Saccharibacillus brassicae: one gene and its partner. The protein of the gene in region 2 interacts with the protein of the main gene of each other region in a pairwise test. Links are inferred from orthologs where the notes say so. Each region holds a gene or a part of one and is shown on either strand. Other genes may lie near its edges.

What was found. The genes of interacting proteins can lie anywhere in the genome.
Region 1: the proteins of topA (region 2) and FFV09_RS17185 interact in binary tests that used the Escherichia coli proteins (3 or more experiments, as listed by UniProt). The link is inferred for Saccharibacillus brassicae from one-to-one orthologs.

Annotation. Positions count from the first base shown.
Region 1 is NZ_CP041217.1:4,141,440-4,146,650, reverse strand. The notes cover bases 1-2,871. They hold FFV09_RS17185 (YigZ family protein), read right to left. Parts: upstream 1,817-2,871; coding sequence 1,184-1,816; downstream 1-1,183. Other genes in these bases: FFV09_RS17180 (glucose-6-phosphate isomerase), read right to left, coding at 2,014-2,871; FFV09_RS17190 (TetR/AcrR family transcriptional regulator), read right to left, coding at 576-1,178; FFV09_RS17195 (Rpn family recombination-promoting nuclease/putative transposase), read left to right, coding at 1-465. In the rest of the region: more of FFV09_RS17180, read right to left, coding at 2,872-3,369; tkt (transketolase), read right to left, coding at 3,576-5,211.
Region 2 is NZ_CP041217.1:4,666,842-4,674,675, reverse strand. What follows is about bases 2,214-5,155. They hold topA (type I DNA topoisomerase), read right to left. Parts: upstream 4,764-5,155; coding sequence 2,664-4,763; downstream 2,214-2,663. Other genes in these bases: dprA (DNA-processing protein DprA), read right to left, coding at 4,886-5,155; trmFO (FADH(2)-oxidizing methylenetetrahydrofolate--tRNA-(uracil(54)-C(5))-methyltransferase TrmFO), read right to left, coding at 2,214-2,646. In the rest of the region: ATP-dependent protease ATPase subunit HslU, read right to left, coding at 1-679; ATP-dependent protease subunit HslV, read right to left, coding at 745-1,284; more of trmFO, read right to left, coding at 1,312-2,213; more of dprA, read right to left, coding at 5,156-6,001; sucD (succinate--CoA ligase subunit alpha), read right to left, coding at 6,150-7,079; sucC (ADP-forming succinate--CoA ligase subunit beta), read right to left, coding at 7,222-7,834. UniProt on the Escherichia coli protein: Releases the supercoiling and torsional tension of DNA, which is introduced during the DNA replication and transcription, by transiently cleaving and rejoining one strand of the DNA duplex.

The DNA of each region.
Region 1 (5,211 bases), 530 kb from region 2 along the record:
GAACTGCCCAAGCTTGAAGCGCATACGGTCGATATAAAAGAAGGCGGACTGGCGAACTGGCTGTTGTTTCTCAAGGGCGTCGATCCGAATCAATGGGAGGTGCTGACCATGAACGAACCGAAACTGAAAAAAGCGATGACGGCTCTGGAGTTTCTGAGTCAGGATAAGAAGTTGAGAATGGAGTACGAAGACCGCCAGAAGTTTCTGCGCGATCAGGCATCCATGATGGATGCGGCCAAAAATGCGGAGATCTACGGATTCAAGGCGGGAATGGCAAAAGGCATCGAGCAGGGCATCGAGCAGGGCGTGCAAAAAGGCATCGAGCAAGGTATCGAGCAGGGCGTGCAAAAAGGCATCGAAGACACGGCCCGGCGGCTGCTCAAGATGGGACTGCAGCCGGAGGAAGCGGCCGAAGCGACAGGCCTGACGCTCGAACAGGTCGAGCGCCTGCGAAGCGAGCCCTAACGATACGGCGCCTACTACTGCGATTTGGCAAACAAAAAGAGCCTTTATCCAAGGGATAAAGGCTCTTTCTTTTTCGCAACGACGCAGCGAAGCGTTCTTTTGTTAATCGTTCACAGCCTTGAAGCAGGCAGATGCAGGTGGGCGCACAAATTGCGCACATGATTAACGGCTGCCGGCCGAATTTCTTCGAAGGTCGCTTTTTCCTGAATGTAGTACGAGACGAATCCGTGCGCGGACAGGAACAGGCTGAGCGGAATGCTCTTGAGCGAGTCTTCCGTATGCAGCCCTTCGCTCAAGTGTCCGCGTACGATGGAAGCGAACAAGTCCAGGCACCGGCTCTGTTCGCTGCGGCAGTAAGCCAGCAGTTCTTCGTCGCGCGTCATGAACATGATCTCGTACTGATGCGGATGCTCCAGGCCGAAACGGATAAATTCCAGCAGCAAAAGCTCGGTGCGCGTGAATTCGTCGATCTCCGGACCGCTCATCACGCCGTTCAGGCAGCTCGACAAATACCCGAAATCTTCGATCACGATGGCGTAAAACAGTTCCGCTTTTTCTTTGAAATGATAGTAAAGCGAACCGTGGCTGTAGCCCAGATGCTGTCCGATACTGCGCATGGAAATGGCCCGGTATCCTTTGGTGATGAACAAATGTCTGGCCGCCTCAAGGATTCGCTCCCGCGACAACTCCTGCTCTACTGCTCTTCTCGCCATAGTCGTTATTCCCCTTCGATGTAGTAAACGGAGTCCCCTTTCGCGATGTCGGCCTGACCCTGCGTCAGATCCGTCATCCAGGAGACGAACGGCTCGGCTTCGCCCGCAGGCGGCAAGCAAAGAACGGTCACTTTATCCGTGAACTGCGTCTCGCCTGTCCGCACTTCGCGGCTTCGCAGTTCGTTCTCGACTTTGCCGTGCCACGTATAGTCCAGCGTGACGAATACCTGCGTATGCAGCACGCGCGTAATCTCGTCGCCGGCTTCGACCGCCGCCACGGCACCGTCCGCATAAGCCCGGATCAAACCTCCGGCGCCGAGCATGATGCCGCCGAAGTAACGGGTGACGACGACCGCCACGTTTTTCAGTCCCCGGTTTTTGAGCACTTCCAAAATAGGCTTGCCCGCCGTTCCGCTCGGTTCTCCGTCGTCGGACTGCTTTTGAATTTCATCGCGCTCGCCGAGCAGATAAGCCGAGCAGTTGTGGGTAGCGCCGCGATGAAGCTTTTTGATTTCGTTAATAAAAGCGTTCGCTTCTTCTTCATTCTCGACAGGACGAATATGACCGATAAAACGCGACTTGCGAATCACGATTTCTTGCTGCCCTTCTTGTCTGACCGTCTTGTAACGTTCCAACATGGATGATTCGAACCTTCCTTATAGTAGAAAGCAGTTCCCCATCTTCTGCATACGCCATAAACGCGATGCACGCGGGTGAACTGCTTTCCTCTGTGGGTTCCGGTGAACCGCCGAAGCGAATTAACCGGTGGTTATTCTCTTATTAAAACAGGAATTCACGTTGCCGTAAAGATTGATGTCAGAATTATTCCGCATAATTATTCGGACAGGCGCGATTCCAATTCCGCTTTTTCTTTTTCGAAGCCCGGTTTGCCGAGCAGCGCGAACATGTTTTTCTTGTACGCTTCGACGCCCGGCTGATCGAACGGGTTCACGCCCAGCAGGTAGCCGCTGATGCCGCACGCTTTCTCGAAGAAGTAGACGAGGTAGCCGAACGTATACGGGCTGAAATCTTTGATGTTGACGATCAGGTTCGGCACTTGTCCGTCCGTATGCGCAAGCATCGTGCCCTGGAACGCTTTTTTGTTGACGAAGTCCATCGTTTGGCCTGCGAGGAAGTTCAGGCCGTCCAGATCGTCCGCATCTTCTTCGATCGTGATCTGCTCGGACACGTTCTCTACCTGAATGACCGTCTCGAAGATGTTGCGGCTGCCTTCTTGAATGAATTGGCCCATCGAGTGCAGGTCGGTCGAGAAATCGACGGAAGACGGGTAGATCCCCTTGAAGTCTTTGCCTTCGCTTTCGCCGAACAGCTGCTTCCACCATTCCGACACGAAGTGCAGCGAAGGCTCGTAGTTCACGAGGATTTCCGTGCCTTTGCCTTTACGGTACAGCGCGTTGCGGACAGCCGCGTACTGGTACGCTTCGTTCTCGGCCACGTTCGGGTTCGAGAACTCGTCCGACGCGTCTGCCGCGCCCTGCATCATGGCGTCGATGTCCACGCCGGCAGCCGCGATCGGCAGCAGGCCGACAGCTGTCAGCACGGAGTAGCGTCCGCCCACGTCGTCCGGAATAACGAACGATTCGTAGCCTTCTTCGGTCGACAGCTTCTTGAGCGCGCCGCGCGCGGTATCCGTCGTCGCGTAGATGCGTTTGCGGGCTTCTTCTTTGCCGTATTTTTTCTCAAGCGCCGCACGGAAAATACGGAAAGCGATCGCCGGTTCCGTCGTCGTGCCGGATTTGGAGATGACGTTAACGGAGAAGTCTTTGCCTTCGACCAATTGCAGCAGATGCGACAGGTACGTCGAGCTGATGCTGTTGCCGGCGAAGAACACCTGAGGCGTCTTGCGCTGGGATTTGTCCTGTACGTTGTAGAAAGAGTTCGTCAGCATTTCGATCGCGGCGCGCGCGCCGAGGTACGAACCGCCGATGCCGATTACGATCAGCACTTCGGAATCGCTCTGGATTTTCTCCGCCGCTTTTTTGATCCGGGCGAATTCTTCCTTGTCGTACGCTTTCGGCAGGTCGATCCAGCCGAGGTAATCCGAACCTACGCCCGTTTTGTTATGCAGCTGCTCGTGGGCGAGCTTGATCGGTTCCGCGAAGTAGTCGATTTCATGCTGTCCGAAGAAACCCAGTGCTTTGCTGTAATCGAAATGAACGTTTTTGGCCATCGTATAAAACCTCCTCGAATATTTGCGTGCTTCAAACCGTTTTGCCGAATAAAAATTATCGAATAAAAAAGCCCCTGTCGTCATCCGGCCGGAGTCCATCACCGGATGCGCTCTTTCGCACGGACGCCGCAGGGGCGATAAACTTCGCACTCCGGGTGCCTGCCGCTTCAACAAAGCGTCAGGCGGATCGGGAGATGCGTTCTGTATTAGTTAAGCAGTTCCTTGACTTTGGACACGACGTTCTCCGGCGTGAATCCGTACTCTTCCATCACTTTGCCGCCCGGAGCCGAAGCGCCGAACGTGTTGATGCCGAGAATCGCGCCGGCATCGCCGACATAACGTTCCCAACCGAACGGGCTCGCCATTTCGACGGCCAGACGGGCTTTGACTTCCGGCAGGATAACGGAATCGCGGTAAGCTTTGTCCTGCTGTTCGAACAGATCCCAGCTCGGCATGCTGACGACGCGAACCTGGATGCCTTCTTCGGCCAGCTTGGCTTGCGCTTTGACAGCCAGCTGCACTTCGGAACCGGTCGCGAGAATCTGGGCGGCAGGCTTGCCGTCCTTCGCGTCGGACACGACGTAAGCGCCGCGCGCCACGCCTTCCCATGCGCATTCGACCGAACCTTCCAGAATCGGCAGGTTTTGACGGGTCAGAACGAGCGCTACCGGGTTTTTCTTGTTTTGCAGCGAGTAAGCCCATGCCGCCGAAGTCTCGTTGCCGTCGGCAGGACGGATCACCGTCAGACCCGGAATGATGCGTACGGAAGCGAGCTGCTCGATCGGTTCGTGCGTCGGGCCGTCTTCGCCTACGGCGATACTGTCGTGCGTGAGCACGTAAGTGACCGGCAGTCCCATCAGGGAAGCCAGGCGGATCGCCGGACGCAGGTAGTCGGTGAACACGAAGAACGTGCCGCCGAACACTTTGATGCCGCCGTGCAGGGCGATACCGTTCATCGCTCCGGCCATGCCGAATTCGCGCACGCCGTAGTAGATGTTGCGTCCCGCGCGTTCCTGCGGCGTGAACACGGTGATGTCGTTCAGGTGGGTCATCGTGGAGCTTTCCAGGTCGGCCGATCCGCCGAACAGCTGCGGAATGCGGTGCACGACGCCGTTCAGCGCTTTGCCGGAAGCAACGCGGGTCGACATTTCTTTGTCGCCTGCCGCGTACTTAGGCAGTTCTTCGTCCCAGCCGATCGGAAGGTCGGCATTGAACGCCATCAGGAATTGAGCGGCCAGTTCCGGGTTCTGGTTCTGGAACTGCTCGAACTGGTCGTCCCAGATTTTGTTCGCCAATTCGCCTTTTTCTTTGACTTTGGCGAAATGTTCGCGAACTTCGTCCGGCACGTAGAAGTTTTCTTCGTAGACCCAGTTGTAGAATTCCTTCGTCAGCTTGGTCTCGTCGGAGCCGAGCGGCGATCCGTGAGGACCGGCGTGGCCGCCTTTGCCCTGCTTGTTCGGGCTGCCGTAACCGATGATCGTTTTGACTTCGATCAGCGTCGGACGTCCCGTATCCATTTTGCCCTGCTCGATCGCTTTGGCGAGAGCGTCGACGTCGTTGCCGTCTTCGACGCGCAGAACCTGCCAGCCGTAACCTTCGAATCTCTTCATGACGCTGTCCGTCAGCGACAGGGAAGCTTCGCCGTCCAGCGTGATGTCGTTGGAATCGTACAGCATGATCAGTTTGCCGAGCTGCATATGGCCGGCCATCGAAGCCGCTTCATGCGAGACGCCTTCCATCAGGTCGCCGTCGCCGCAGATCGCGTACGTATAGTGGTCGATGATCTTGAAATCGGCCTGGTTGTAGACGGAAGCGGTGTGCGCTTCGGCGATTGCCATGCCG
Region 2 (7,834 bases):
GAATGTTCATGCCCATCTGGTCGTTGCCGCCCTGCCCGGCGAGCATGTCGAACATGTTCGGCATCGCGTCTTCGACGTCGATTTCGATCACCTGCTCTTCGAGCTTGCCGGCCAGCAGATCGAACCGCACTTTGCGGCGGCGTTCGCTGAGGCTGCCTTCTTCGTAGCGGGTTTTTTCCGGTTCCGGCTCGGGCGTCTTGCCCTGTGCGCCGCCGAACAGCATTTCGAACGGATTGCGCTGCGAAGTCGACGATTTGGAAGCCGGCTCCAAAATTTCGACGATCCGCTCATTCGCCATTTCTTCCGCGCGGTCTTTGACTTTTTCTGTCCGCTCGGCTTTGACCATGCGAATCGAGGTGTCCACCAAATCGCGGATCATCGCTTCGACGTCGCGGCCGACGTAACCGACTTCGGTAAACTTGGTCGCTTCCACCTTGATGAACGGCGCGCCGACCAATTTGGCCAGCCGACGCGCGATTTCCGTCTTGCCGACGCCGGTCGGTCCGATCATCAGGATGTTTTTCGGCACGACTTCGTCGCGCGTTTCTTCGGGAAGCAGGCTGCGGCGATAACGATTGCGCAGGGCAACGGCTACCGAACGCTTGGCCTTCTTCTGTCCTACGATATACTTGTCCAGCTCCGCTACGATTTCCCGCGGTGTCAGGGCTTCGTTTTTCATGGCCATACCCTCCACTTTTAAGGCGTGTTCGCCGTTCGCGCACGACCCACGGCCCGTAATTGGCGTTAAAGTTCTTCGACGATAATGTTGTCGTTCGTATAAACGCAAATTTCAGCGGCAATCCGCAGCGAAGCTTCGGCGATCTCTTTCGCTTCGAGCTCCGCGTGGCGTTTGAGTGCGCGCGCGGCCGACAGAGCAAAATTGCCGCCCGAACCGATCGCGATAATGTCGTCGTCCGGTTCGATGATTTCGCCGTTGCCGGAAATCAACAGCATGCCGTCTTTGTCCATGACGATCATCAGCGCTTCCAGCTTGCGCAGCATCTGATCGGTCCGCCATTCCTTCACCAGCTCCACCGCGGCGCGCTGGAGATTGCCCTGATGTTCTTCAAGCTTGGCTTCGAACTTCTCGAACAGGGTAATGGCGTCGCCGACAGAACCGGCAAATCCGGCCAAAACCTGTCCGCGGTACAACCGGCGTACCTTTTTCGCGTGCTGCTTCATGATCACGTTCTGTCCCATCGTGACCTGGCCGTCGCCGGCTATGGCCGACTTGCCGTTTTTGCGCACGGCGCAAATCGTCGTCGCGTGAAAAGAAATTTCCATCATGATCCTCCTCTCCGGATAGGGCGGTCAGCTGCGAACGGGATTCAGCGCGTGTTCCGCCGTGAAAGCCGTCAACGCATCCAACGCGCGCATGGCCAGAGCTTCGTTTTTTTCTTTTTTGTTGCGGATCTTCTGTTCCGGTTTCGGCAGCAGGCCGAAATTGGCGTTCATCGGCTGGAAATGGTTCGGATCGGCCGTCGTGATATAACGGGCCATGCCTCCGAGCGTCGTCGCTTCGGGGAAAACGATCGGTTCGCGTCCGAGCGCCAGATGCGCGGCGTTGATACCGGCGATCAGGCCCGATGCGGCCGATTCGACATACCCTTCCACGCCGGTCATCTGCCCGGCGAAGAACAGGTTCGACTTGTTCTTGCACTGGTAGGTCGGCTCAAGCAGCTTGGGCGAATTGATGAACGTATTGCGGTGCATGACGCCGTAGCGGACGATATCGACGTTCTCGAGGCCCGGAATCATCTGGAACACCCGCTTCTGCTCGCCCCATTTCAGATGCGTCTGGAAGCCGACCAGATTGTACAGCGTGCCGGCCGCGTTGTCCTGGCGCAGCTGCACGACAGCGAACGGATTTTTGCCCGTGCGCGGGTCCGGCAGGCCGACCGGTTTCATCGGACCGAACAGCGCGGTCTGGCGGCCTCTTTGCATCATGACTTCGATCGGCATACAGCCTTCGAAATAAATTTCTTTTTCGAACTCTTTGAGTTCCGCGGTTTCCGCCGCGATCAGCGCTTCGTAGAAACGATCGAACTCCTCTTCGGTCATCGGGCAGTTCAGGTACGCCGCTTCGCCCTTGTCGTAGCGGGAAGCGAGGTAGACTTTATCCATATCGATCGAATCTTTCTCGATAATCGGAGCCGCCGCATCGTAGAAGTAGAAATATTCTTCGCCCATGAAGCTTTTGATCTGTTCGGACAGTGCCGGGGAAGTGAGCGGACCCGTGGCAATGATCGTAATGCCGTCTTCGGGAATCTCCGTCACTTCTTCTTCGCGCACGTCGACGAGCGGATGTTCTTTGAGCGCCTGCGTGATGCCGCCCGAGAACAGGTCCCGGTCGACGGCAAGCGCTCCGCCCGCCGGTACGGCGCTGGCATCCGCTTTGCCGATTACGAGCGAATCGAGCCGGCGCATTTCTTCCTTCAGCACGCCGACCGCTCCCGTAAAGCCGTTTGCGCGCAGCGAATTGCTGCATACCAGTTCCGCAAAATACGACGTGTGATGGGCCGGCGTTTTGACTTTCGGCCGCATCTCGTAGAGCGTGACCGGAACGCCGCGGCTGGCGATCTGCCAAGCCGCCTCGCTTCCCGCCAGTCCCGCTCCGATTACCGTTACTCTTTGATTGCTGCTCACTTCATGTTCCCCCTATATTAAACTTCCGCTGCGTCTTCGCTGTCTTCCAGCAGTTCCGTATGATCGCACGACGTGCATTGAAGCTTCGTTCCCTGTTTGCTGCGTTTTTCGACCATCAGCGAGCTGCATACCGGACAAGGCTTCGGCGACGGACGGTCCCACGAAACGAAGTCGCATTCCGGATACTGGTCGCATCCGTAGAAGATACGCCCTTTTTTGCTGCGGCGCTCGACGACATGCCCTTCTTTGCATTTCGGACAGGTCACGCCGATATTTTTGACGATCGGACGGGTATTGCGGCAGTCCGGGAACCCGGAACAAGCCAGGAATTTGCCGAACCGGCCCATTTTGTACACCATCGGCTTGCCGCATTTGTCGCATACTTCGTCCGAAACTTCGTCCTGGATTTCGATTTCTTTCATTTCTTCTTCCGCGAATTCGAGACGTTTCTCGAACGTGTCGTAAAACTCTCTCAACACGCGGACCCACTGTTCTTCGCCTTCTTCCACATGGTCGAGGCTTTCTTCCATATGCGCCGTGAACTCGGCATCGAGAATCTCCGGGAAAAACTGTTCCATCTGTTCGTTGATCAATTCCCCGAGCTCGGTCGGCATGAACTTCTTTTCTTCGATCGCCACGTATCCGCGCTTTTGGATCGTCTCCAATGTCGGCGCATACGTACTCGGGCGTCCGATTCCGAGTTCTTCGAGCGTCTTCACGAGACGGGCTTCCGTATAACGCGGAGGCGGCTGCGTGAAATGCTGCTTCGGTTCGGTGTTTTTGTGTTCAAGCTTGTCGCCCTTGACGAGCGCCGGCAGGAACTTGTCTTCTTCCACGCTTCCGTCGTCGTTGCCTTCCACATACACTTTCATGAAACCCTGGAACCGGACTTTCGATCCGACCGCCCGGAAAGTGGTGTCGCCGGCTGCGATGTCCACGGACAGCGTATCGAGCACGGCCGAAGACATCTGGCTGGCAACGAAACGTTCCCAGATCAGCTTGTACAGACGGAACTGGTCGCGGCTCATGACCGCTTTGACCGATTCCGGATCGCGTTCCATCGAAGTCGGACGAACCGCTTCGTGGGCATCCTGCGAACCCGCGGATTTTTTGGAATATTGGCGCGGCGTCTCCGGCGAGAATTCGGTGCCGTAACGTTCGCCGATAAAAGCTTTGGCTTCTTCCTGGGCGCTGGCGGCGACCCGAGTCGAGTCGGTACGCATGTACGTAATCAAGCCGACCGTGCCTTCTTTGCCGAGATCGATACCTTCATACAGCTGCTGAGCGACCGACATCGTCTTCGCTGCGCGGAAATTGAGCTTGCGCGCGGCTTCCTGCTGCAGCGAGCTTGTCGTGAATGGAGGAGACGGATGACGCTGGCGTTCTCTTTCTTTGACTTCGCTTACGACAAAATCTTTTCCTTCAAAAGCGGCCAGCACTTCCTGGACGTCCTGTTCGCTGCCGAGCTCTTTTTTGCTGCCGTTCAGTTGGTGGAACTTGGCTTCGAATTCGTTGCCTTTGACAGCAAGGCGAGCCGTAATGCTCCAGTATTCTTCGGGCAGGAACTCGGAAATTTCGTTCTCGCGGTCGATGATCAGTTTGACGGCAACCGATTGTACGCGTCCCGCGGACAGTCCTTTTTTGACTTTTTTCCACAGCAGCGGACTGATCTTGTAGCCGACCAGCCGATCGAGAATGCGGCGCGCCTGCTGGGCATTGACCAGATCCATGTTGATCGGACGCGGCGTCTTGAACGCATCCTTGACCGCCTGCTTCGTAATTTCGTTGAACACGACGCGGCAGTCCTGCACGTTGTCGATATTGAGCGCATGCGCCAAGTGCCAAGCAATCGCTTCCCCTTCGCGATCGGGGTCGGCCGCGAGATACACTTTTTTTACTTTTTTGCTGGCGTCTTTCAATTCTTTCAGGATCGAGCCTTTACCGCGAATCGTAATATATTTCGGATTGAATTCGTTGTCGACTTCGACGCCGATCTGGCTTTTCGGAAGATCCCGAATATGGCCCATGGACGCTTTGACGATAAATTTGCTGCCTAGGTATTTGCCTATCGTTTTCGCCTTTGCGGGCGATTCCACGATGACTAGCGCATCAGCCATAGGTTCGTCCTCCTCTCAGGTTGTGCGAGCGCGGCTTTATGGGCCCCTTGCCCTGGACCGCGTCTATCGTTGATTGTGTGCCTTGACTGGAACTGGATCGAAAGTGGGGGTCGACGAATCGCTTATCCGATCCACGTGTAAATGGCGCCGGAGAGCGACTTCACCTGGCTTTTTATGATTAAAGATAGCAGAACGGAATGTAAAAGTCCAAACTCCCAGGAGGTCTTCCGCTGCAGTTCGTCGATGCTTGCATCCCCTTGCTCCAATATAACGTATATCTTCCGCTCCTCTTTTGTCAATTTTTCATGTCCCTCTTTTTTTGCAGCGCTTTGGGGCAGGGGAGCGAAGCAATCGCCGTACGCTTCCAAAATATCTTCCGCGCTTGCGCAGGGCTTCGCCCCGTTTTTGATCAGTTCGAATGTTCCCGCGCTTTTCGGCGAAGTGACCGGCCCCGGCACGGCGAACACGTCGCGGTTGCATTCGAGCGCATAATCCGCCGTGATCAGCGAACCGCTTCTCTGCGCCGCTTCGACGATCAGCACGCCGCGACACAAACCGGCGATAATCCGGTTGCGCAGCGGGAACAAGCCCGGCACCGGCCGCGTACCGGGAGGAAACTCCGACACCAGCAAGCCCTGCTCGGCGATCTCCCGGTGCAGCTGCCGATGTTCCGGCGGATAAGGCACGTCCACCCCTGCTCCGAGCACCGCGATCGTAGTTCCTCCTCGCTTGAGCGTTTCCCGGTGGGCGTATCCGTCGATGCCCCGTGCCATGCCGCTCACCAGGCATATGCCTCGTTCCGCCAGAGCTCCGGCGATCCGTTCGCAGACGACGCGGCCGTAGGAAGTAGGCGTTCTCGTACCGACGATCGCGATGCCAAATTCGTTCAGCAGCTCGCGGCGTCCGATCGTATACAGCAGCCAGGGCGGTTTGGCGGTTTCCTTCATTAGAGTAGGATACTCGTCGTCGTAAAAAGAAATCGGTTCGATGCCAAGCTTGCGCAGCTGCTCCGCCCGTTCGAACGCCTGCGCGATATTCAGGCGTGAGGCCGCCGCGGCCGATTTCGGTTCCGCGCCCAGAGCCGTCCACTCCTGCTCGGTCAGCTCGAACAGCCGCGAATACGGAATGCGCCGCTCCGATACGATCTTGATCAATCCGTACAAACGGTGCCAACCGATGCCTTTCGTTTCGTGCAGTGCCAGCAGCCAGAGGGCTTCAGGCAGTCGTTGTCGCGTCATAGAGATTACCCGCTCCTTTTTGCGAACAAGCGGCAAACGCGAAAAGGCAGCCTTTCTTCCCATAGGGAAAGAAAGGCTGCCTGCCTCGTCGGTTTTGCTTATCCGATTAAGTTTCTTTTCGTTATTGTGCCAGAAAAGAAACCGGAAATCAACCCGCCGTGAACGTCTCCAGCACGCCGCGCTCTTCGAGCACAGCTACGAGCGTAGCGCCCATTTCCGCCGGAGTCGGAGCGACGCGAATGCCGCACTCTTCCAACTTGGCGATTTTTTCGGCTGCCGTGCCTTTGCCGCCCGAGATGATCGCGCCGGCATGGCCCATGCGTTTGCCTTCAGGCGCCGTGGCACCGCCGATAAAGCCGACGACCGGCTTCGTCATGTTGGCTTTGACCCACTCGGCCGCTTCTTCTTCGGCCGTGCCGCCGATTTCGCCGATCATGACGACGGCCTGCGTGCCTTCGTCTTCGTTGAACATCTTCAGGATGTCGATGAACTCCGAACCTTTGACCGGGTCTCCGCCGATGCCGACCGCAGTCGACTGGCCGATGCCGCGCGTCGTCAGCTGGTGCACGGCTTCGTACGTCAGCGTTCCGCTTCGGGATACGACGCCGACTTTGCCGGCTTTGTGAATATAGCCCGGCATGATGCCGATTTTGCAAGCGTCAGGCGTAATGACGCCCGGACAGTTAGGTCCGATCAGAATCGTCTTTTTGCCTTCCATGTAGCGCTTGACCTTGACCATGTCCAGCACCGGAATGCCTTCCGTGATGCAGATGACGAGATCAAGCTCCGCGTCTACCGCTTCCAGGATCGAGTCCGCGGCAAAAGCCGGCGGTACATAGATGACGCTTGCGGTTGCGCCGGTCGCTTTGACCGCGTCGTTTACCGTATTGAAAACCGGAAGTTTGACGGCGCTGCCGTTTTCGAGCTGAATTTCAACTTCGGTACCGCCTTTGCCGGGAGTTACGCCCCCAACCATCTGTGTTCCGTATTCCAAAGCGCCTTTCGTATGGAAAAGCCCTGTCTCGCCCGTAATGCCCTGCGTAATCACTTTTGTATGTTTGTCCACCAGAATACTCATGCCGATCCACATCCTCCGTTTAAAGTCGGTTTGCGAAACTGACGCCGCGGCGATCCGGCCGGTTCTGCGCATCGAACCAGAACCGGCCGCGTACGCACACCGCATTCGTTGGCCGTTCTGTCGTTAGCCAAGCTGAATCCGATTAAGAGACCAACTCTACGATCTTCTGTGCCCCGTCGGCCATCGAGTCCGCGGATACGATATTGAGTCCCGATTCATTCAGGATCTTCTTGCCGAGGTCTACGTTGGTGCCTTCAAGGCGCACAACGAGCGGTTTGTCCAGTTTGATCTGCTTCGCGGCTTCGACTACGCCGTCCGCGATAACGTCGCAGCGCATGATGCCGCCGAAGATATTGATGAAGATCCCTTTGACTTCCGGATCGGACAAAATGATCTTGAACGCTTCCGTTACTTTTTCCTTGGTGGCACCGCCCCCTACGTCCAGGAAGTTGGCGGGTTCGCCGCCGTAGTATTTGATAATATCCATCGTGGCCATGGCCAGTCCGGCTCCGTTAACCATACAGCCGATATTGCCGTCAAGGGCGATATAGCTCAGGTCGAACTTGGAAGCGGCGATTTCCTTCGCGTCTTCTTCGTCCAGATCGCGCAGCGCCAAAATGTCTTTGTGGCGGAACAGCGAGTTGGAATCGAAGTTCAGCTTGGCGTCCAGCGCCATGACGTCGCCGTCGCCGGTGACGACCAAAGGGTTGATCTCGGCGATCGAACAGTCTTTGTCCACGAAAGCGGTGTAGAGC